DNA from 3 places in the Shewanella sp. HL-SH4 genome. Region 1 is predicted to be linked to each of the others. Evidence: predicted binding sites of a transcription regulator. Region 1 holds the regulator's gene; each other region holds the start of a gene.
The links. Region 1 encodes sigma-54, which starts transcription at its own class of promoters, with help from an activator protein. Its sites were predicted from a motif close to GTTGGCACGNNNNTNGNNT; they were not measured.
Positions count from the first base shown of each region.

Region 2: a site for sigma-54 is predicted at 6,969-6,987, ahead of ACRWQL_RS12995 (TorF family putative porin). Genes of this name have one in related genera too.
Region 3: a site for sigma-54 is predicted at 6,960-6,978, ahead of ACRWQL_RS15460 (YggN family protein). Genes of this name have one in related genera too.

Region 1 covers NZ_CP195037.1:1,602,500-1,610,483, forward strand. The annotation lists gene ACRWQL_RS07930 (calcium/sodium antiporter) at 1-286, shown strand, start outside; gene ACRWQL_RS07935 (KpsF/GutQ family sugar-phosphate isomerase) at 321-1,298, shown strand; gene kdsC (3-deoxy-manno-octulosonate-8-phosphatase KdsC) at 1,301-1,867, shown strand; gene lptC (LPS export ABC transporter periplasmic protein LptC) at 1,864-2,424, shown strand; gene lptA (lipopolysaccharide transport periplasmic protein LptA) at 2,411-2,998, shown strand; gene lptB (LPS export ABC transporter ATP-binding protein) at 2,995-3,726, shown strand; gene ACRWQL_RS07960 (RNA polymerase factor sigma-54) at 3,887-5,380, shown strand; gene hpf (ribosome hibernation promoting factor) at 5,407-5,694, shown strand; gene ptsN (PTS IIA-like nitrogen regulatory protein PtsN) at 5,697-6,140, shown strand; gene rapZ (RNase adapter RapZ) at 6,137-6,994, shown strand; partial or broken gene ACRWQL_RS07980 (HPr family phosphocarrier protein) at 7,028-7,304, shown strand; gene ACRWQL_RS07985 (hypothetical protein) at 7,654-7,803, shown strand; gene ACRWQL_RS07990 (transposase) at 7,835-7,984, shown strand, end outside.
Region 2 covers NZ_CP195037.1:2,736,056-2,744,039, forward strand. The annotation lists gene ACRWQL_RS12960 (c-type cytochrome) at 1-603, shown strand, start outside; gene ACRWQL_RS12965 (cysteine-rich CWC family protein) at 713-967, shown strand; gene ACRWQL_RS12970 (alanine/glycine:cation symporter family protein) at 1,129-2,499, shown strand; gene ACRWQL_RS12975 (hypothetical protein) at 2,550-2,933, shown strand; gene ACRWQL_RS12980 (flavohemoglobin expression-modulating QEGLA motif protein) at 3,007-4,362, opposite strand; gene ACRWQL_RS12985 (PDC sensor domain-containing protein) at 4,588-5,550, shown strand; gene ACRWQL_RS12990 (PA3496 family putative envelope integrity protein) at 5,654-5,830, opposite strand; gene ACRWQL_RS12995 (TorF family putative porin) at 6,175-6,861, opposite strand; gene ACRWQL_RS13000 (HU family DNA-binding protein) at 7,193-7,465, opposite strand; gene ACRWQL_RS13005 (response regulator) at 7,589-7,984, opposite strand, start outside.
Region 3 covers NZ_CP195037.1:3,288,261-3,296,244, reverse strand. The annotation lists gene ACRWQL_RS15485 (DUF4426 domain-containing protein) at 1-130, shown strand, start outside; gene rdgB (RdgB/HAM1 family non-canonical purine NTP pyrophosphatase) at 270-887, shown strand; partial or broken gene hemW (radical SAM family heme chaperone HemW) at 968-2,103, shown strand; gene ACRWQL_RS15470 (DUF885 domain-containing protein) at 2,316-4,169, shown strand; gene ACRWQL_RS15465 (LysR family transcriptional regulator) at 4,613-5,554, opposite strand; gene ACRWQL_RS15460 (YggN family protein) at 6,023-6,874, opposite strand; gene glsB (glutaminase B) at 7,110-7,984, opposite strand, start outside.

The DNA.
Region 1 (7,984 bases):
TATCGCCGGAGTGTTAAAAAAAGAACACGATTTAGCTATTGGCAATATTGTCGGGTCTAATTTATTTAATATTCTTGCGGTTTTAGCTATTCCAGGGCTAATCTCACCAGGTGAGGTTGATGCGACAGCGGTAAACAGAGATTTTTACATGGTACTGGGCACCAGTGCCGCATTAGCAGTGTTAGTGTTATCCAGCGGTGCAAAGCGACAACTTACGCCTTGGCATGGCGTTTTATTACTATTAACCTTTGTGGCTTACCAATACGTTGTATTCAACGCTTCTTAATGGAGCACAAAGGACTTTACCAAGAGAGACATACATGGCAAACCAAACTCAATTTCGTCAATGGGGCCGTAAAGTCATTGATATTGAAAAAGCAGCACTTGAGCATCTCTACCAATTTGTAGATTCAGATGCGTTCGGGCAGGCATGTGAATTAATCATGCAATGCAAAGGTAAAGTTATTGTAATGGGCATGGGAAAATCTGGCCACATCGGTAATAAGATTTCAGCCACATTTGCCAGTACAGGCACGCCAGCTTTTTTTGTTCATCCAGGAGAAGCCAGTCATGGCGACCTTGGCGCATTAGCTAAAAACGACATTATTTTAGCTATTTCGAACTCAGGTGAATCAAGTGAAATTTTGACATTAATGCCTGTTATTCAACGTATGGGCGTGCCTGTGATTGCAGTTACTGGTAAACCAGACTCTAATATGGCGAAGCTGGCAAAAGTGCATTTATGTATTGAAGTGCTAGAAGAAGCTTGCCCCCTTGGGTTAGCGCCAACATCAAGCACGACGGCGACATTAGTCATGGGAGATGCTTTAGCGGTCGCCCTATTACAAGCAAAAGGTTTTACCCGTGATGATTTTGCCCTCTCACATCCGGGGGGCTCTTTGGGCCGAAAATTATTACTCAAGGTTAATGATGTCATGCACCAAGGCAAAGATCTCCCCTTGGTACAGCAAGATATTTGTATCACTGAAGCCTTGTATGAAATATCAAATAAAGGCTTAGGTATGACCGCGGTTGTTGATGGTAATAATGTTTTAGTCGGTATTTTTACTGATGGTGATTTACGACGTGTTATCGATGCAGAAGTCAATCTTCGCACCACGCCTATTTCACAGGTTATGACCAAAAAATGTGTCACTAGCCCGGCTAACATCTTGGCCGCTCAAGCGTTACAAATAATGGATGAGAAAAGCATTAATGGTTTGATTGTGGTCAATGACGCACACCAGCCTATTGGTGCATTGAATATGCTCGATATGGTCAAAGCAGGAGTAATTTAAACATGACAATAAATACGCACACTCACCAAGGTTTTTATGGCCCTATTAGTGATGATATTTGGCTGCGCGCTCAAAAAATTAAACTGCTTATTTGCGACGTTGACGGTGTTTTTTCTGACGGCCGTATTTACCTTAATAATAGCGGCGAAGAGTCAAAGGCATTCCATACACGAGACGGATATGGCGTTCGCTCCATATTAACCAGTGGCATTAATGTGGCGGTTATTACCGGACGAAAATCTAAAATTGTCGAAAATCGCATGACAGCTTTAGGTATCAAAGATATCTATCAAGGGATAGATGATAAATTTACTCCCTACGAGGAATTAATCAAAAAATATAACGTTACTCCTGAACAAGTAGCTTATATTGGCGATGACATGGTAGATTTACCTGTGATGAAAGTAGTAGGACTTGCTGTCAGCGTGGCCGATGGCCATCCTTACGTGAAACAACATTGCCATATGATAACCACCATTAAAGGTGGTAATGGTGCCTTAAGAGAACTCACTGATTTGTTGTTATTAAGCCAAAATAAATTTGAAAGTGCCCATGGTATGAGCATATGAATCGAACCACACTGGCTATTTGTGCATTTTTTGGCTTAGCCTTGGTATTGTATTGGCAAGTACAAGTCAAACGTAACCAAATGGCGTTAATTAAAGATCCTAGAATTGAGCGACCTGATTTTGTGGCTGACAATCTTCGCACCACAGAATTTAATAAACTCGGGTTTATTGACAGCAAAGTTAGCGCCGAGCATATGGAACATTTCACCAGCACAAATACCACTTCATTTACTGCGCCTGTACTACTTCTTTACCCTGAAAATGGTAAAGCGCAGTGGCAAATAACAGCTAAAAATGCGACCTTAGATCAACATTCAAATGAAGTCAGTTTACATAACGATGTAGTAATTGATGCCATTGATATTGAAGAACCATTACAATCACTTGAAACTCAACAAGTCACCTTTAATTTAAACACTATGATAGGTCGTTCTGAAGAGTCAGTTACCATTAAAGGTAATGGTTTTATTATTCAAGGCTTAGGGCTATTTGCCGATCTCAATGCAGAACAAATTACCTTACTCAGCCAGGTAGAAGGGACATATGAACCACATTAAGTTTTTAACCACATTGCTCGGTAAAAGCAGTGTTATTTGCACTTTAGCGATTAGTGTATTGGCAGGCAACGCCGTAGCTAAAGAAGGCGATTTGAAGCAAGAGCTTAAAATTGCTGCCGTAAGTCAACGAGCAGACGTTAAAAATAATCAAATTATTTTTAACGGCCCAGTAAAAATTACCCAAGGCTCGATCAATATCGAAGCCGATGAACTGCGGGCATTTTCAGCTGAAAACGGCCAGACTAAAACGCTCATTGCGACCGGTAACCCTGCTACATTTTCACAAGAACTTGATGATGGTCGCATAGGTACAGCAAGCGCCAATGAAATTCGTTATGACTTAGCAACAACTGGACTGTTATTAACCGGTAACGCTAAGCTAGATCAAGCAGGCAGTAAAGTGACGGGTAACGTGATCCGTTACAATATCAATGCTCAGGAACTTATCGCTGAAAGTACCGGTAAAGGTGAAGATCGTGTTATTACCATTATTCAACCGGAAAATTTCCAAAATGATGAGTCACCAGCACAAAAATTACCTGAAATCCCGTTAAAAAAGCAAGGTAACCAATGACCCAAATTACCTTAACAGCTGAGAATTTAGCTAAAAGCTATAAAAGTCGTCAAGTGGTTAAAAGTGTCAGCTTAACTGTAAAAACAGGCCAAATTGTCGGACTACTTGGTCCCAATGGCGCAGGTAAAACGACCACGTTTTATATGGTTGTTGGTTTAGTCAAAAGTGACCATGGCCGCATTTTAATTGATGACGATGACTTAACTGCTGACCCAATGCATTTACGTGCGCGAAAAGGTATTGGCTATTTACCACAAGAAGCCAGTATTTTTAGAAAGCTCAGTGTGCAAGATAATATTATGGCCGTGTTGCAAACCCGAAAATCGATGACTTCGGATGAGCGAATTCAGGAATTGGAGCATCTTTTAGAAGAATTCCATATTACCCATATTCGCGATAGCTTAGGCATGTCGCTATCTGGTGGTGAAAGACGACGGGTAGAAATTGCACGCGCTTTAGCAGCCAATCCTAAATTTATATTGTTAGATGAGCCCTTTGCGGGTGTTGACCCTATTTCAGTGATTGATATTAAGAAAATTATTCTTCAACTCAAACACCGTGGCCTAGGCGTATTAATTACTGATCATAATGTCCGTGAAACACTTGATGTATGTGAGCGGGCATATATTGTTAGCCAGGGGAATTTGATTGCCGAAGGCACCCCAACTGAAGTACTCAACAATCAGCAAGTTCGAGCAGTATACTTAGGCGAACAATTCAAGCTATAGTTAATCTAAATAGGACCTGAAGCACTTGCTTGGCAAAATGTTTCTGGCGACTAAGTTAATTGATCGTGTATAGGTAAAGTAAAACCATTTGTTAAAAAATTGCGACTATCACTCACTTTAATCAGTGTAGAAAGCCGAATTCTTCTAGGGATCAGCAGTAATGAAAGCTTCACTCCAACTTAAAATGGGTCAGCACCTCACTATGACCCCACAGCTGCAACAAGCTATACGTTTGCTGCAGTTATCATCTTTGGAGTTACAGCAAGAAATTCAACAAGTATTAGATTCCAATCCTTTGCTTGAAATGGAAGATGAATTTTCAGCACTTAGCAACAAAAATGATAACTCCAAAGACCTATCAGAAACTGACTTCAATGAAGTAAGCGCACCTGTAGTCGAAAAAGACACTTCAAATGTCGACACCGCAGAGTCAATGACTAAAGAGCAAATGTCTGAAGACTTGCCAATGGACACTACCTGGGATGAAGTGTACAGCGCCTCCCCAATGGCAAGCCCTGGTTCGGGTTCTGGCAGCATGCCAAATGATGACATGCCCTTCCAAGGTGAAACATCCGAAGGATTATACGAGCATTTAGAATGGCAAAAAAATCTAACCCCTTTTTCTGAAACAGACCTCGCTATTGCCACTGCCATTATTGATGCCATTGATGACACAGGTTATCTCACCCAAAGTACTGAAGATATTTTAGAAGCTATGGGCGATGATTCTGTCGAATTAGACGAAGTCGAAGCGGTACTAAAACGTATACAACATTTCGACCCTCTGGGTGTCGCCTCACGTAGCTTAAGTGAATGTTTATTGATTCAACTTGTTCAGTTTGCACCAGACACGCCCCATATCGATAATGCCAGAATGTTAATCAAAGATTATTTAGATTTGATTGCTGGACGTGATTTTCGCACACTCATGCGTAAAACTAAGCTAAAAGAAGATGAGCTGCGCGAAGCAATTGAATTAATTCAATCTTTAAATCCACGTCCTGGCACAATGATCACCCCACCGGATGATGAATATGTTATCCCAGACGTGTCAGTGACCAAAAAGAATGGCCGTTGGGTCGTTGAATTGAACCCTGATAACATGCCAAAAATAGGCATTAATCAACAATATGCCGCCATGGCAAAAAGCAGTAAGAGTTCAACAGACACTCAGTTTATTCGAGGTCACTTACAAGAAGCCAAATGGTTTATCAAAAGCTTAGAAAGCCGCAGCGACACCCTGCTTAAAGTATCCAATTGTATTGTGCAATTTCAGCAAGGTTTTTTTGAGTACGGTGCTGAAGCCATGAAGCCTATGGTGTTGAATGACATAGCTGAAGCTGTCGAAATGCATGAGTCCACTATTTCGCGTGTCACCACACAAAAGTATATGCACACACCGCGCGGACTGTTCGAACTTAAGTATTTTTTCTCTAGCCATGTCAGTACTGATGATGGCGGAGAATGTTCGTCTACAGCAATTAGAGCTTTTATTAAAAAGCTGGTTGCTGCTGAAAACCAGAAAAAACCACTAAGCGACAGTAAAATGGCAGATCTTCTGGCAGAACAAGGGATTAATGTTGCACGTCGCACCATAGCGAAATACCGCGAAGCGATGATGATCCCTCCCTCAAACCAACGTAAGAGTTTATAATCTACCTAGGCAATTGGAGGATAAATATGCAAATCACCTTAACGGGTCATCATATTGAAATTACTGAATCACTAAGAGAATATGTCACAAGTAAGTTTACAAAACTTGAACGACATTTCGATCAGATCAATAATGTCCACGTAGTATTAAATGTCGAAAAGCAACAACAGATAGCTGAAGCAAAAGTCAGCTTGAATGGAGCTGAGGTATTTGCGACATCTGAACATGCTGACATGTATCACGCTATAGACGCCCTGATTGATAAACTCGATCGTCAGGTCATTAAACACAAAGAGAAATTAACTAAGCATTAATGATGGAACTTAGTACCATCCTGCAGCCGGAATGCACCTCCTGTGCCACACCGGGCAGTAAGAAAAAGGTACTGGAGCTTATCAGCGATTTAGCTGCAGCCCAGTACCCATCCCTCTCTTCACAAGAGATTTTTGAAAGCCTAGTGGCTAGAGAAAAAATGGGTAGCACAGGAATAGGCTCTGGCATTGCAATCCCGCATGGTCGTTTAACGTCCATCGTTCACCCTATCGCGGTTTTTATAAAGTGCGAAGAAGCGATTTCATTTGATGCTATCGACAAACAACCAGTGGATCTCTTATTTGCATTACTGGTGCCAGCAGACCAGTGTCAGCAACATCTCAGTACCCTATCCTCAATGGCTGAAAAGTTATCGGATAAACATATTCTTAAGCAGTTACGAAAAGCAAGTAACTCAACTGAACTCTATCAGGTTATCACAGCATGAAATTAGTCATTGTATCCGGTCGTTCGGGCTCAGGTAAATCTGTCGCACTTAGGGTACTAGAAGACCTAGGTTACTATTGCGTTGATAACTTACCACTGCCCTTAATTGGACGGCTATTAGAACAGCTTAGAAACACCAATGAACTGGTGGCTATAAGTGTTGATGTTCGAAATATAGAAGAGCAAGGTAAAGTATTACAGCAGCAGCTAGCGTGGTTATCTGAGGATACGGAAGTCATAAGCTTTTTTTTACAGGCAAGTGATGAGGCACTACTAAAACGTTACAGTGAAACCCGACGACTACATCCTTTATCGAAAAAGAATATGTCCCTACAAGATGCGATTCAATTTGAAGGTGAGCTACTAGCGCCTATTTCTGAATACGTAGACCATTTTATCGATACATCTAAGCTAAATATTTATCAACTTAGTGATCAGGTACGTGAAATTTTAATGGGCAGTGTTGATAAAGAGTTAGTGATCAATTTTGAGTCATTTGGTTTTAAATATGGCATGCCCGCCGAAGCCGATTTTATGTTTGATGTACGCTTTTTACCTAACCCACATTGGGAAATAGAATTACGCCCCTTTACTGGATTAGATGAACCGGTACAGGAATTTCTTGGCCAGCAACCGCTGGTAAATAAATTCATTTGGCAAATAGAAAACCTATTTGAAACATGGATGCCCCACTTAGAGCGCAATAACCGCAGCTACCTAACCATAGCTATTGGTTGTACCGGTGGCCAGCATCGTTCAGTTTATATCGCCGACCAGCTTGCTAAACGTTTTTCAAGTGGTAAAAAACATGTTGTTCAAGCAAGGCACCGAGAGCTTATAAATAAGCACAAATAATCGCAATAAAGTTACTTGTCGGAACTTAACTAAATGAGTCTTTTACAGCGCCAAGTCATCATATCAAACAAGCTTGGTTTACACGCACGAGCGGCGACCAAACTGGCTATTCTTGCTAATGCATTCAATGCCAATGTTACCCTGATCCAGGGTGATAAAAAAGGCCAGCGCCGCCAGTGTTTTAGGCTTATTAATGCTTGAAAGTGGCTTAGGTAAAACCATAGATATCATAGCTGAAGGGCCAGATGCACAATCAGCGCTTGATGCTATATGCGATTTAATTAATGACAAGTTCGAAGAAGGTTGTTGATCCTAATCACTTCCCCCAGCGATTGAATCTACGTTTTCATCATGAACCCACCTTTGCTTTAAAATAGCTAACCGTGTTTAATTTAACTTATTGAGTTGCTCGCTTAACCAGAGTTAAGTTGAGGTTAAATTAATGCAGTTAGGATAATTTAAATCTCCCTCCGAATTAGTGCAATTGCACCATTATATTGCATACCCTACGACCACCACAGAAACCATAAAATCATAAAACATTGAAAAAAAATAAAAAATAAATAAAAAAATAGTTGGCACGCTCTTTTCATATAGTAATTAGTACCTACAAAGTGGTACTAGATTTAAAGCTAGCAAGACTTATTGGAGAGAGCACTATGCGAAATACACAATTAACCTTAAATACGATTAATACTGTTTTTGGACATACTCTTAAATTGGCTAGCCCAATTTTTACAAAAATTCAGCAACACTACACATTTTTTGCCAATGTTGGTTTTAGTCAATGGGAAGTTGAAAAACGATAAATATCGGCATTCAAAAAAGTGGACTTTGATTATGAAAAAATACCTAAGCAATCGTTATCCAGACACACTAATCAATCAAGTGGTTAATCAAGTCACTCACCATAATCGCTTGTTATCAGAAGTAGCCAAGGAATATGGCGTTTCATCTAGAGTGGTATACCAATGGGTAAAATCAACGACT
Region 2 (7,984 bases), 1.1 Mb from region 1:
TATTCATATTGGTTGGGCATGTCTGGATTAATGCTACAGCACAATGTTGCTGGCCCTGTCCCTGAGTTAAGCGACAGTGAATTGGTCAAAGGGGCAAAACGCGATGACTTTATTTTACCTGAGGCCATCTCAAGTAAAATGGATCAAAATGCATTAGCGCAATTACCGGGTCGTGGTTATCCCGCGGTGCCTAAAGCTGAACAAGCTTATTCTCCTGAACGCGGTTTAGTGGTATATCAAGCGCATTGTCAATCTTGCCACGGGCAAGATGGTCAAGGTCAAATCATTGCCGGTGTAGCTGCTCTGCCACCAGTATGGGGAGCACAAAGTTTTAATTGGGGCGCGGGCATGCACAGAGTCAATACCGCGGCAGATTTTATCTATGAGAACATGCCTTTGGGTAAAAGTGTCCAACTGACTCCTCAACAAGCTTGGGACGTCGCGGCTTATATTAATTCGCAAGATCGCCCTCAAGACCCTAGATTTAAAGGCAATGTGGTTGAAACACAAAGCCAATATCATCAGCATGATGGTTTTTACGGTCAAAGTGTTGCAGGAACAGTATTAGGCAGTACTTCTTCTGCTAATTTTCCAAAAAAATAGTGTATAACTGACATCGTTCTAATTTGAAGTGATTGAGCTGGGCGATGTCAGTTTTCAGCAGCTATCGATTAATATTCAGCATTTAATAACAACTAGCAAAGGTATGACTTTGTCTGCAAAAAACTGCCCCATCTGTGATCAAATGAACCAATGTGTGATGGCCAGTGGGCAAGATGTTTTAACTTGTTGGTGTGTATTGTCAGATTATTCAGCGGTCGAACTGATCAAGCGCTATCAGCTAGCGTATCCTCAAGCCAGCATTAATGCGCAGCAATGTGTCTGTCAATCCTGTTTAGCCCAAATGGCACGCATGTCTTTACCTGCCTTACCCGTAGTACAAATTTTTAAGCCTTCGACATCGTGAATCAAACACCTATTTTTAGTTGCTAGATTGTTGCAAAAAATACACTAATCAAGGTACTCTAAAAAATTGCTGAAAATAATGCTTCGAGTTCGATAAATTTCAGCATTGATAAAACATAAATAACAATAAACATAATAATTTAGTTAATCATGGGATATTAAATGGAAGCGGTCACACTTTTAGTAAGTAATATTAACAGCATCGTTTGGGGTGTTCCCATGCTGGTGATGATATTAGGCGTAGGGTTATTTTTATCTATTGGTTTGAAATTTATGCCGATTTTAAAATTAGGCACAGGTTTTAAATTATTATGGTCAGGGAGAACGGTCACTGATGAAAGCGAAAAAGGTGATGTAAGCCCTTTTAATGCTTTGATGACCTCGCTTTCAGCAACCATAGGTACAGGCAATATAGCCGGTGTTGCCACTGCAATTGTCATAGGTGGCCCAGGCGCCTTGTTTTGGATGTGGTGTACTGCATTAGTAGGCATGGCAACCAAATTTGCAGAAGCGGTATTAGCGGTTAAATTTCGTGAAACCGACAGCAATGGCGATCATGTTGGCGGCCCTATGTATTACATCAAAAATGGCTTAGGCAAAAAATGGGCCTGGTTAGGCACAGCCTTTGCGTTTTTTGGTATGTTTGCAGGGTTCGGTATTGGTAATACTGTGCAATCAAATTCGGTAGCAGACGCATTAAGCAGTAACTTTGGTGTACCAAGTTGGATTACCGGTGTGGTGCTAATGGTATTAGTTGGTGCTGTGTTGATGGGCGGTATTAAACGCATTGCAGAAGTTGCCGGTAAACTTGTGCCATTAATGACGGTGTTTTATATCACTGCCGGACTAGCTGTATTAGTGGTGTATATTGATCAAGTACCAGCAGCGTTCGAGCTTATCGTTCACAGTGCATTCAACCCTGTTGCGGCACAAGGTGGATTTGCTGGCGCTGCAGTATGGGCGGCAATTCGTTTTGGTGTGGCCCGTGGTATATTCTCAAATGAAGCAGGCTTAGGCAGTGCGCCAATTGCCCACGCAGCAGCAAAAACTAACAACCCAGTTAAGCAAGGCTTAGTGGCAATGTTAGGTACGTTTATCGACACTATCATTGTTTGTTCTATCACCGGCTTGGCTATTGTCGTCACTGGCTCGTGGACATCGGGTGAAAATGGGGCGGCATTGACCTCGCTGGCATTCTCCCATGCCTTGCCTTTGGGGAATTACATTGTGGCAATTGCATTGGCTATATTTGCATTTACCACCATTTTAGGCTGGAGTTTTTACAGTGAGAAGTGCGTACAGTACTTATTCGGTGATAAAGCCGTGAAGCCATTCCGCTTAATATTTACCTTAGTCGTACCGATTGGTGCGATTAGTTCATTAGAGTTTATTTGGCTATTAGCTGATACGTTAAATGCGATGATGGCGCTGCCAAACTTGGTCGCATTGATGTTATTAAGCCCAGTAGTGTTTGGCTTAACACGTGAGTATTTTGTGAAACAAAAAGCGCTTAAAAAAGCGTTACAAGGTTAAAGCACATCCAGTGCGCTTTAATTAGGATCACATATAATGAGGATGTTGCAATGCCAGCTTTTATGGTTTTAATGTTAATGCTTATGGCGTCATTGTTACTGCAAGGATGCTCATCAATTAAATTTAATACTAATGTATTTGATGTTGGTGAACAAAACATCAGGGCTAATGATGTTGATGTCTATAGCCAGCAATATATCTTTAATCGCCAATACAAAGATCTCGGTAATGTCGACGCATCATATTGTCAGCAGGATAGGCCGACGGATTTAAATAAGACGGCACCCAGTGATGAGTCATTGATAAAGTCTTTGAAAGCACAAGTCCAGCGAAGAGGTGCAAATGCCTTGGTAGTGCACGAGTGTAAACGTTCAAGTTATGGACAATGCAGCTTATTGATTGAGTGCCGAGGGACTGGATATCTTATTGATTGATTCTAGAGTGATTCGTTTATTGATTGATAGGACATGAAATAAGGGCAACTATGGTTGCCCTTATTTATGGATGTTAATCCGAGTTATTATCAAATTCTGAATCATCAAATAAGTCTGCTTCTGGGGTTTTGATGGTGACCTTATCAAAAGAGCGCGCAAAGTGGCGTTGCACTCCTTTTAAATCAATATTGCCAATACCTGAAGCAAATCCAAACCATGCATATAGACCACTAATGTCTGCAAACATAGGTGGAAGATACTTGGGCCCAGCAATCACACCTTCTTGATAAGCTTGATAGAGATCAGGAATATCTTCGATAGCCAGTTTACCTAAAAACAGCATAGGGATAAGTTCAGGTAAACCAGTGCTAATAGCACTGCGAATAAAGTTGATGTTTTCAACATAGCCGCGGACATAGGAAATATCTTTGGTAAAGAAACTGCCGCCTTGCACCATGCCGCCACGAAATACACGCTGGGTGACTCGGTAACTGTCTTTTGAGCTCAAGTGTAGGTTTCTGAAATATCGATACACTTCGATGAAGTCCGCCCCTTGCTCCGCCATATCAACGGCTGACACCCTATCACTGATACGTCTAGCTCTTCCGGGGTTAGAGCTAAGGGTTAACATCTCCATTAATACCGCTAGACCTTCCTGTGAAGCGGTAACCCGCGGAGAACCAACACTTAACCATGTAGCATGCGGTTGGGCTCGTCCATTGAGTGTGGTGCCCACATGCACCCAACCTTCATGTACTTCATACACATTCATATCTGATTCACTGAACATGGCGCGAGTGTTTATTTTAACCGTGTCACCGCCGACCGCCGCATCTGACACAATACCATCGCTGAGTTTGACGTATATTTTATCATCATGAAAATAGTTAACCAGTCGCTGACTCAGTTGGTTTACGGCCTCTGGTGCTGTGATGATTTTAGGATGTTGTTTACTCATATGCCTTGCAGCGGGTAATGAGAAAATATGGCTTAGCCTGTCGCCTAACTGACGTAATGTATGGCGATCGCCGTGTAATTTATGACTGGCACTGCCATAAAGTTCTTGGCTGAGTTTGCCAAACATGGGTTTACCACGATTATTGAGCATGTCGATCACAATGCGATATTGGTCAACATTGGCAATGAGTATTTTACCTAGTTTATCTTTCTTACCTAAGCCCTTTTCAATCGCAGAGCGAAGACTTTTCAAGTCTTGCTGGGTTTTACCGGTATTGAAAGACACGGGAATTGAATCGTAAAAGTCAGTGCTTATTTCTGGTAGTACTTTAGTTTGTTTGGCTAAAAATTTGTCTTCGATTTCACGTGGCCATTTAATGGTGTCGAGGATTTTAATCGGTGCTTGTATACGGATTAATTCATCCGAAAAGCGGCGAATATCTTGTTGATAACGAATTAAAGCATCAGACATTGCATTACCTATGGTTTGATAAATCTGGGCAAAGTTAATCAATGTTCTCATTAATTGCTTTGATTCACCAATCGAAAATTTTCATCTGCCATGGATTATATCGGTGCAATTGCACTGGTTTGTGACCTAAATAAGATGTGTTTGTTATTAAGGTTATGAATTTATTATAGTAATTAGTTGGCACAATCACTGCTTTAACCTCTTATGGTAAAGAGGGAGTGATATATGGCTGCAATGAGTTTTTTAAGTGTTATCGAACGTTATCATGAGCATGAATCGGTTATTCATGAATTATTGGATTCCATTTTATTAGGGTTAAGTGACGCATCTATATTTCAGAACCCGACCTCAGACAAGGTGTTTAATGAGCTAGCTAGAAGTTACCCTTTTGTGCAATTGCTGTATCTACTTGATGAAAATGGCACTCAAGTGAGCGACAACCTTGTGGTGTCTAAAGGCAAAGTTAAATTATCTGATAAAGGGCGCGATACCGACAGAAGCCATCGTCCCTATTTTACAGGTTTAGCCGAGCAAGACAGTACTCGCTATATTACTAGCCCATATTTATCGAATACGGGTGGAGGCCTGTGTGTAAGCGCCTCAAGACAGCTGTTAAATGCTAATAGCCAGCGCGTCATTGTAGTGGTTGATATTAATCTCACTCAGTTGATTGAGTTTATGATGGGTGACAGCGCAAGACGTAAAATGACGCCAATATTTAAAGCCGTATATAGCTGCATTGTGTTGGGATTATTTGTATTAGTTAGTGTATTAATGTGGACGGTAGTGTCTGATATTTATCGCTTGCTGTCTGAGCCGGCGCAAAATGATCCGTTACTGCCTTTTGGTATTATTATTTTTCTAACCCTCGCATTAGCGATTTTTGATTTGGGTAAAACGATTTTGGAAGAAGAAGTGCTAATGCATAAAGATATATTTCGTCATAGTTCAACACGGCGGACTATAACGCGTTTTATTTCCACCATCTTAATCGCAATTTCGATAGAAGCTTTGCTAACTATGTTCAAAGCTTCTTTAGGAGAGAAACAATATATTGAGCCGGCAATCATGATGATGTTAGCTGTAGTTGGCTTGTTAGTTGGGCTAGGTATTTATGTTTATTTAGGGGCTAGGGCGGAGCAATTGTTGACTCAAAATCAACAACAAAAATTTAATCGCTTATCTTAAAAGTTTAGTTTATTTACCGCTATTAAAAAACAAACCATCGTGTTAACGGCTTACTGATAGCGGTTGTAACGATGGTTTTTTTATTTGTGTGATGATTATATGACTAAAAGAAGTCGTCATCACCAATGGCTTTTCTAAGTTGTGCTTGCTCAAGAAAATCTTCTAAACGCCTTTTGACTTGACGTTTATGTTGCAAATTTTCGGCTCCCTTAGCACTTCTTGGTGAAGTCATCGCTTCAATTTCTGTATCGTCAGGCACTCTTTCAGTGATATTAGCCATAATAAAACCCTCATAACCAATGGTAAACAACAGTACTAAACCAATGAGCTCTTTCTAACCAAAAAATTATCCTTAGAAAAGCAAAATATATTGTTCAAGCTGAACAGTTTTTTTTACCTTCACTATTTGAGCTTAGCAGTTATTTTCTGGCAAGCTAATTGAGAGATATAAAAGAGGGAAAGTACACGGCTTTTTATTTTAAGATTGACGATCATTGGACTCGTCATTATTAGGGTAAGGTTTAAAAATAAAAACGCCACCCTAAGGTAGCGTTAACGCAACTTAACATGCCAATGAAAATTGCTTACCTACTAGATTAGCAAACAATTCACATTGTTGTACTGCTATAGATCAAAGCCGTATGAATAACCTAAAACGACTTTTGCATCGTCATCTGCTAAATCTGTGTTAGAAACCATGAAAGATACTGTGCCGACATCTGTGTCAGCGCTCAGTGACACGTTGTAATCAGAATAGGTTTCGCTAAATAGGTCTTTAACGACATCACCCTGTGAATAGCCATAATGAACGCCTAAGCTGACTTTCTCTGTTAAAGGGAAGCTGGCATTAGCTTGTAAGTAACTCCAATCAGTTTCGCTGTCAGCGCCAGAAACCCCAGAATCAGCATTGACCACTTTTGAATAACCTAATTCTAGCCATTTCCAACCTAATACAAATGAAACTTCACCAAAATCATAGCTGCTATCAGCATCAGGGTAGGCGTAATATAAATAGCTTACGTCGTAAGTGAAATCTTCAGCAAACTCTCCAGCATAGCCTGCATAAAAGTCCGCTTCATAGGTTGCTGCATCACCAAAGTCGACATTTGATGCCCAAGTGCCAGCATAAAAACCAGACTCGTGTGCGTAATCAAGGCCACCCTGCACAGCAACCGCATCATCTGTCTGGGTGACTCCGCGCCATAAGTAGTTAGACGTTGCGCCAATATTAGCGGATACTTCGGCAAAAGCTGTGCTGCTGAGTAATAGTGTGCTTGATAACGCAACTGCTTGTAATAGTGATTTTTTCATCATCTTCCCTCAAAGTTTTATTATGCATTTAACACTGTGTATGTCAGGACTTTAAAACTTCATATATCGAGACAAAGTGTTAAATGTTGGTTTATCTACTCTGAGTTAAGCGAAGGTTGTGCCAATGTTTAAATGTCATGCATATCATGGTGTTATAAAATCTTGAGTACATTAAAAGCCTATTGGTTGCTTTGTAATGGTGCGGCATTGCACTTGGGTTGTGCAGTAAGCTGATCTGGCGATGTTAATTTGAGGATTGCCCGATTTGACAGAAATAGGGCATAAAAAAACCTCCGAAAGGAGGCTTTTAAAAATAACAGTTAACTTATTTTTAGTTAACGCTATCTTTTAACGTTTTACCAGCTTTGAACTTAGGTACAGTTGCAGCGGCAATTTGAATTTCTTTACCAGTTTGCGGGTTACGACCAGTACGTGCAGCACGTTGTGAGGTTTCAAATGATCCAAAACCAACGATAGAAATTTTTTCGCCATTTTTCATCGCTTCAGTTACCGCTGCTTCAAATGATTTTAATGCACGGCCAGCTTCTGCTTTAGTTAGATCTGCGTTTTCAGCAATTTTTGCAATCAGTTCACTTTTGTTCATATTGATATTCTCTGCTTTCCATAGAAATGTTTTTAAAAACGTGGTTAACATGCCATAAGCGTTGACGCTTTAAAAGTATTTTGTCCGATAAAAGGGTAAAAAGACTGTGAAATACCCACTATGCTACTCTTCAAGCAGTTGATATAAGATCCGTTTGACTAAATTAGGTTCAAAAGGCTTATCACAAAGGGCATTAACCCCAGCGCTGGATACGTTACTTAAATGGGTGTCATTAGCCTCAGACGATACCATTAAAATAGGAATGTGTGACTGTTGGCTTTCATTACGAATATATTGCGTTAGCGCTAATCCATCAACACTGGGCATGTTGTAATCGGTAATCACTAAATCATACATATTATGCTGCATTAGATTAATAGCCTGCTGACCATCTTCTGCTTCAGTAATAACTTTAATCCCTAAATTACCAATGGTACGTTTAATCACGTTACGCGCTAAACGACTATCATCAACGACCAATACTCTCAGATTATGCACATCAAAATGGCTCAAATCTAA
Region 3 (7,984 bases), 1.7 Mb from region 1:
CGATGCTATTTATTATATTGCCCAGGTCCCCTATCGTGACGACCAGGAAATTAACTTTTCGATTGCCATTAAACACGCTAAAAAATTAAATACCTCGCTAAAATTTAAGCAAAAGTTTTATGTTGATTGATTAGAATACAGACTAATAAGCCCATATTGGGTTAGCTAAACTTACACTGGTTAACTTAGCGAGCTGATTTATCGCCTTCTTTTACTGCTAGCTTGGGGTATAATGCCGATCATTTCAGATGACAAAATAAGGCAGTTTCATGCAAGCACCCATTTCACAACTAATTGTGTTAGCCAGCGGCAATAAAGGCAAACTTAACGAGTTTGATCAAATGCTGGCTCAATTCAATATTCAAGTGCTTGCCCAAAGCCAATTTGATGTCCCTGAAGTCGCCGAAACCGGTACTACATTTGTTGAAAACGCCATCATTAAGGCTCGTCATGCTGCTGAAATCACGGGTAAACCCGCTATAGCAGATGATTCAGGTATCGAAGTTGACGCATTAGACGGCCAACCAGGTATCTATTCGGCACGTTATTCAGGCCAAGACGCGACAGAAGTCAGCAACTATCAAAAGTTACTTACAGAAATGAAGTCACATCAAAATCGTGCAGCTCGCTTTCAATGCGTATTAGTGTATATGCGTCATGCCAAAGACCCGACGCCAATTATTTGCCAAGCTGCGTGGGAAGGCACTATTAATTTAGTCCCCCAAGGTGAGCAAGGCCACGGCTACGACCCTATTTTTATTCCACACGGATTTGATAAAACCTCCGCTGAACTAACCAGTGATGAAAAGAATGCCCATAGTCATCGTGGTAAGGCATTAGCCATGTTAGTCGCAGCCATGAAGGCCAAAGGAATTATTCAGGGCTAATAGTAAGTTGAATATTCATTTTTAAAAGCTACCGTTAAGCGAAAAGTGTCATTATACCCATTTAAATAGGCTAACCATCGATGTTGTCATTACCACCACTTAGTTTGTACATCCATATTCCGTGGTGCGTGCAAAAATGCCCTTATTGCGACTTTAACTCCCATGGACAAAATGGCGAATTACCACAGCAACAATATGTCGACGCGTTATTGGCAGATCTTAAAAATGATCTGAGTTATGTTCAACAAAGACCTATTCACACCATCTTTATTGGTGGTGGCACGCCTTCATTATTTGACGCTAGCCAAATACAACGTTTACTCGAAGGGGTTGAAGCCATGATCCCATTCGAAACAGACATTGAAATTACCATGGAAGCCAACCCTGGCACGCTTGAACATGACGATTTTGCCGCATACCGCGCCGCAGGCGTGACGCGTTTATCTATTGGAGTGCAAAGCTTCTCTAAAGAAAAGCTTAATCTATTGGGGCGTATACACGATCAAGATGAAGCAAAAACAGCAGCAGAGAAAGCCAAGCAAGCCAATTACTTAAGTTTCAACTTGGACTTAATGCACGGTCTGCCTAATCAAAGCTTTGATGAAGCCATGCATGATATTGATACCGCTGGCGCTTTAATGCCGCCGCATCTGTCTTGGTATCAGCTTACCATTGAGCCCAATACTTTGTTTCACTCTAAACCACCACAATTACCTGATGATGAGAAATTGTGGCATATCTACGAGCAAGGACAAAAAAATTAGCTGCACTAGGTTATGAGCAATACGAAATATCAGCCTACGCAAAACCTGGTTTTCAGTGTCGACATAATCTTAACTATTGGAAATTTGGTGACTACTTAGGTATTGGTTGTGGCGCCCACGGAAAAATTACTCTACCAGATACGGACAGCATTATTCGCACAGTCAAAGTTAAGCACCCTAAGGGCTACTTGGCGGCGAGTGATTACACCTCAGAAACCACAGAGGTCATAACCGAAGATAGAGCTTTAGAGTATTTAATGAATCGCTTACGTTTGATGACGCCCATTCCTAAAGCAGAATTTGAAGCGCGAACAGGTCAAAGCGCGACAGTTGTAAAAGAAGGTATGGCTAAATCAATTCATCGAGGCTTGTTAACTGAAACCGACACCCATTGGCAGCTTACTTCAAAAGGTCATATGTTTGTCAACGATCTTCTATCACAGTTTATTTAACTGTAATAAAAGGGTTAATTAAAGCAAGGCAACAAATAAGCTTTATATAACATATCAGTCTGGTGCTTACTAGTCGCACCAGACTGTAACTAATTTGAGTGTCTTTCAGGTTATTTTCACAATATCGAAACACTTACTAACACTTCAATTTACACTTTTACCTCCAGCTTTATTAGGATAGCGTTTTTAAAAATAAGATTGGAATGCCCGCAATGCTGATAAAAACTAAAACAACGTTACTTGCGTTGACTCTTTCTAGCCTTTTAAGCGGTAATATTTACGCTCACTCACATTCAATGCCTGCTGATAGTGCTCAAGAAAGTGTTACAAAAGTCAGTTCAACACAGACTGAATCTCAAAAAGCTAATGCATTGTTTGATGAGTTATTTATGCAAAGCATTATGGCTAATCCTATCAATCAAACCTATTTAGGCATAAAGCAAGATTATGATAAATGGGGTGATATTTCAGATGCCGGTGCAGATAAAAATCTTGCACTCGCCAAAGCACAATTGGCTCAATTACTGACATTAGATGTCAGCAAGCTTGATCAACAAACAACCTTAAGTTTTGAGCTATTTAAAGCAAGCTTAGAGCAAGCTATTGCTGATGATAAATGGCGTTACCATACTTATCCGGTTAACCAGATGTATGGTATGCATTCAATGATTGCCTCATTTTTAATTAACCAACATCAAATTACTGATCTAAGCGACGCTAAGGCTTATATCAGCCGTTTAGAAGGCGTAAAGCCTCTGCTGGCTCAACTTGAAGTTGAATTAACCATACGTGCTGATAAAAACATTATTGCCCCTAAATTCGTATTTCCTTACGTAATATCAGACAGCCAGAATATTATTACCGGTGCACCTTTTGATTCAACGGGAGAAGACAGCGCGTTATGGGCAGATTTTAATCGTAAAGTCGCAAAATTATCAATTACTGGATCAGAAAAAGAATCGTTACTTGCTGATGCAAAGTCAGCTTTAATAGACAGTGTAAAACCAGGTTATGAAAGCCTGCTAAGTTACCTGGTTAAATTAGAGAAAAAGGCAGATAACCGAGATGGTGCCTGGAAGTTCCCTGATGGTGAGACTTACTTTAATAATGCCTTAGCTCGTACAACGACTACCGATATGACTTCGGATCAAATCCATGAATTAGGGTTAAGTGAAGTCGCGCGCATTCAAGATGAAATGCGTATTATTATGAAAAAAGTCGGCTTTGAAGGTAATCTGCAAGCGTTCTTCGCCTTCATGCGAGATGACAAGCAATTCTACTACCCAGACACACAAGCGGGTCGTGATGCCTACATTACTGATGCGAAAGCGATGATTGATAATATGGAGTCTCGAATAGATGAAGTATTCAAAATCAAACCTAAAGCAAGTTTGAGTGTACGCCCGGTAGAAGCATTCCGTGAAAAGTCGGCCGGAAAAGCCTTTTATGATCAACCAGCACCAGATGGTTCACGACCTGGTATTTACTACGCTAATCTTTATGACATGAGCGCTATGCCTAAATACCAAATGGAGGCACTGGCTTACCATGAAGGTATTCCTGGTCATCATATGCAAATTGCCATAGCACAAGAATTAGAAGGTATTCCGCAATTCCGTAAGTATGGTCGTTACACTGCCTATAGCGAAGGTTGGGGTTTATATACTGAATACTTCCCAAAAGAAATGGGCTTATATGCTGATCCTTATTCAGACTTTGGCCGCTTAGCCATGGAATTATGGCGTGCCTGCCGCTTAGTGGTAGATACAGGTATCCACACTAAAAAGTGGACCCGTGAACAAGGTATTGCTTACTACGTTGAAAACACGCCCAATGCAGAGTCTGATGCCATAAAAATGGTTGAACGTCATGTCGTTATGCCTTCACAGGCCACAGCTTATAAAGTGGGGATGATTAAAATCCTTGAGCTACGTGAACACGCCAAGAAACAATTAGGCGACAAGTTCGACATTCGCGACTTTCACACACTCGTTTTACAATATGGACCGTTACCATTAGATGTACTGGAAACTAAAGTGAACCGCTGGGTTAAATCGATTAAGTAACGACGTTACAATAAGATGAGTTTTGAAAATAAAGCAGCGACCATGGGTTGTTGCTTTTTTTATACAAAAAAATAACCCCAGACAAAGTCTGGGGTAAACCAATAAAACTAGGATGATGGTTTCAAAGCTAACATTGTTTTAATTATAAACTGCTGCCAGCCGTGACTCAAAATTTGCGAAGTGGCTGATTTGTACACGCTAATGAAAAGGGGTCATTTCTCAAAATCGTATTTATTCAAATCATTTCGAATCAACTGACATCTATTGTATTCAAATAAGAACAGACTGCAACACCCCCATGGTAAGCAGCGGTTAAACCATTGATTTACCAATTTAGCTTTTACTGCATAACAATCAGCTTAAGCTTTTGATAAAAAACACAAATAAAAAAGCCATTCTGGGCTGCATGGCTTTATTCTATTTTAAGAACAATGTTTTCAAAATTACTTACGTAATTTATACAAATGTTCGAATTTAACGTCCCAATATGGCGATGTACCAATATGGCCTTTAATGAAGTCAATAAAGGCACTAACTTTAGGAGCTAAGTGCTTACGTCTTGGATACACGGCTTGCAAAGGTAAATTGTTGGTCAATTGCCAATCTGTCAGTAAAGGAACTAATGTGCCTTTCTCGATTTCATCTTCCATCAGATAACTGGCAAGATAGGCTATACCTAACCCACTAACGGCTGCTGATTTTAAAGCCGGTGCATTATCAACGCGGAAATTACCTGATACACCAATCTCACAATAATCGTCACCTCGCTTGAACTGCCACATGCTGTGTTCATGCCATTCACCTTGGTAAACTAAGCAATTGTGTTCAACAAGCTGTTCAGGGCGCGATATGTTACCGTGCTTAGCCACATACTCAGGCGATGCTGCTAATAAGAACTGGCACTTCATTAATGGACGAGCCACCATGCCTAAAGGAAGTTGCTCAGACATCGTTAGCAACAAATCTAAGCCTTCACTAACAACATCAACCTTATGGTCCAACAAACTTACCTGCAACTCTAGATCAGGATGTTTAGCCATAAACGCTGGTAGTGCAGGGATAAGATGCATGGTACCAAATGATTGTGAAATTCCCACTTTAAGTACACCACGTGTTGCATCATTCAAATTATGCACACTGGAAACCGCTTGTTCAGCATCGCGCAGCAGCTCTTCACCTTGTAAATAAAGTAAATTACCCGCTTCAGTTAAACTTAAACTACGAGTTGTTCGCTGAATAAGCTGCACGCCTAATTTATGTTCTAAATCAGCTACCTGCGTACTTACTTTAGATTTGGATATTCCAAGGCGTCTTGCAGCAGCACTAAAACTACCTGCACGAGCAACATGGGTAAAAATGGCAATTGGTTCTAACAGTTCTAACATGAAAGTCGCCTTAAGCTGTTACGACATTGAAAACGATTTTCGGCAATTTCTTTACTCACTTTATCTTCCATGAATGTCATATCAATGGAAGCCGTTGGCTTAAATAGCATTATTAAACATTAAATAAATCCAATAGGTTGTAAAGTTACGCCAATTATCCGAAAAACTAGCAAAAATTTAAATAGAGTGCATTTTTCTTATAATTTTTATGAGTATAACAAAAAACTATATCATTGCTCTATATTTATAATTGAGAATTTTTTTATCAGAACAAACTTGCAAGTTTACTTGAAGAGGTGCTGCAGGAAGGTACATAACGGATATAAAAAGCCCCCTGCCAAATAAGCACTAGTAGGGGGAAAGTCAGGTGACATACATAAGACATTGAAACCAATGATTTACAAAGTCTTCCTCAAGTTAACGCACTTGAGTCGCGTAAAATTAATCGGGTAAGGGAGGTAGAAAAGATTATTCAGATAAAGGCTGCGCCTCTAAACTGGCTAGTTTGTAAGGTGCCAATTGTGGAATATCTTTTCTAAGTTGATTTTCTAGTACCATCAACTTTTCAAAATCGCCGCAGACTTTGTCAGCTCGGCCTTCTAAAGCCTCAGATTGTGATTCCATTTGTAATTCAATATCTTTACCTACATTTTCCATTTTAGTCGCAAAAGCATTCATTTTCTGTTCGAATGATCCACCTTCTGAAGACATGATCTGGCTTCCCATGCTCATCATCAAACTTCCAATTGAGTTTGAGACAATGTTTTCCATTTCTTGCTCAAACTCATCATTAAAGGTTTCTTCTAAAGACGATTCTGTTGAACCAATGAAAAACATATCACCCTGCTGATAAGCCATAGTATCTACACGTTGCTCAATACCATCCATCAATTTATCGATTTGGCTACCGGCTGCGTCACCAAGCAACGGAGTCAGCGCCATTGTAACTGCCTGGGTTGCCAAGGTAACAACTTCACCAACTAGATCTATCACCTCAGGCACCTGACGAGAGACTTCATCAGAGTATTGAGTTAATGTTTTTTGCTGAGCAGCCGTTAATTTTACCGGTTTTCCTTCCACGAATAACTGACCAACTTCAACACGGTATTTTTCTAATCCCTTTTCACTGACCTTAACGGATTTAGGCTCAACAGTTACGTCGTAGTGCAAGGTGACATTACAGCTTTGATCGTTCAAAGACATTTTAGCCATTGCAGGGGTGAACGCGCCGGCAGTAAAAATCAGTCCAGAAAATATAAGGCCCGTTAGTAATTTCTGGCTATTAAGCGTGCTTTTAGTGACTTGATTATGTTGAGTCATTTAATAAATCCTTTTGCTATACGGGAATCACAATTGACTAAGAAGAAGCAGTCAATCAACAATTATTGATAAGTTACTAATGACATAGCATGTTGTGTGCCAAAATTAACAAGCCGCTTTATTTCAGTTACTTAAAACAAAATTAAAGATGACATTAACCGAATAACTTAATTGCATTAGCCAAAAAAACTAAAACTTAGTTAAATTAATCATTTTTATCTAGATTGAAATATGTTTAAAAGATCGAGCGACCTAATTTTTGACAAAGATGTTCTAACATTGCGGTTCCGGCCAATGAATTGCCATTACCGTCTAATTCTGGAGACCAAACACAAACAGACATATCACCAGGGATCACGGCAATAATACCGCCACCGACTCCACTTTTACCAGGCATACCTACCCGATAGGCAAATTCTCCCGCACCATCATATAAACCCGAGGTTGCTAACAGTGCATTGAGTTGCCTTGTTTGTATAGGCGTTATCCATTGTTCACCTGACAAGGTTTTACCGCGATTAGCCAGGTAAAGCATCGACTTAGATAAGTCAGCACAATTCATTTTTAAGGCACAGTAATGAAAGTAGTTTTTAAGTACATTTTCAACTACGCCGTTAAAATTACCAAACGATTTCATTAAGTAAGCAATCGCTGCATTACGCGCACTAAAAGCAAATTCAGAATCAGCTACTACTTTGTCGTAACTTATAGTTGGATTCATACTCAGCTTACGCACCACTTCTAACATTTGATGTTTTGGTGCACTGCTTCTGGTTTGTAACAAATCAGCAATGACTAACGCGCCAGCATTAATAAATGGATTACGCGGTTTACCCCGCTCTAATTCAACTTGAACTAGTGAGTTAAAAGAATGCCCTGACGGTTCTTTGCCTACTCGGCTCCATATTTCATCTTCACGATAAAGATTGAGCGCGAGGGTGAGACTAAATACTTTTGAAATAGATTGGATAGAGAAGGGTTCAAGATAGTCTCCAGCTCCAATTGTTTGACCATCAACTGTGGTTACAGCAATTGCAAGTTTAGTACTATCAATATTGGCTAATGCCGGTATGTAATTGGCTACTTTGCCTTTACCTAAAAGCGGCCGAA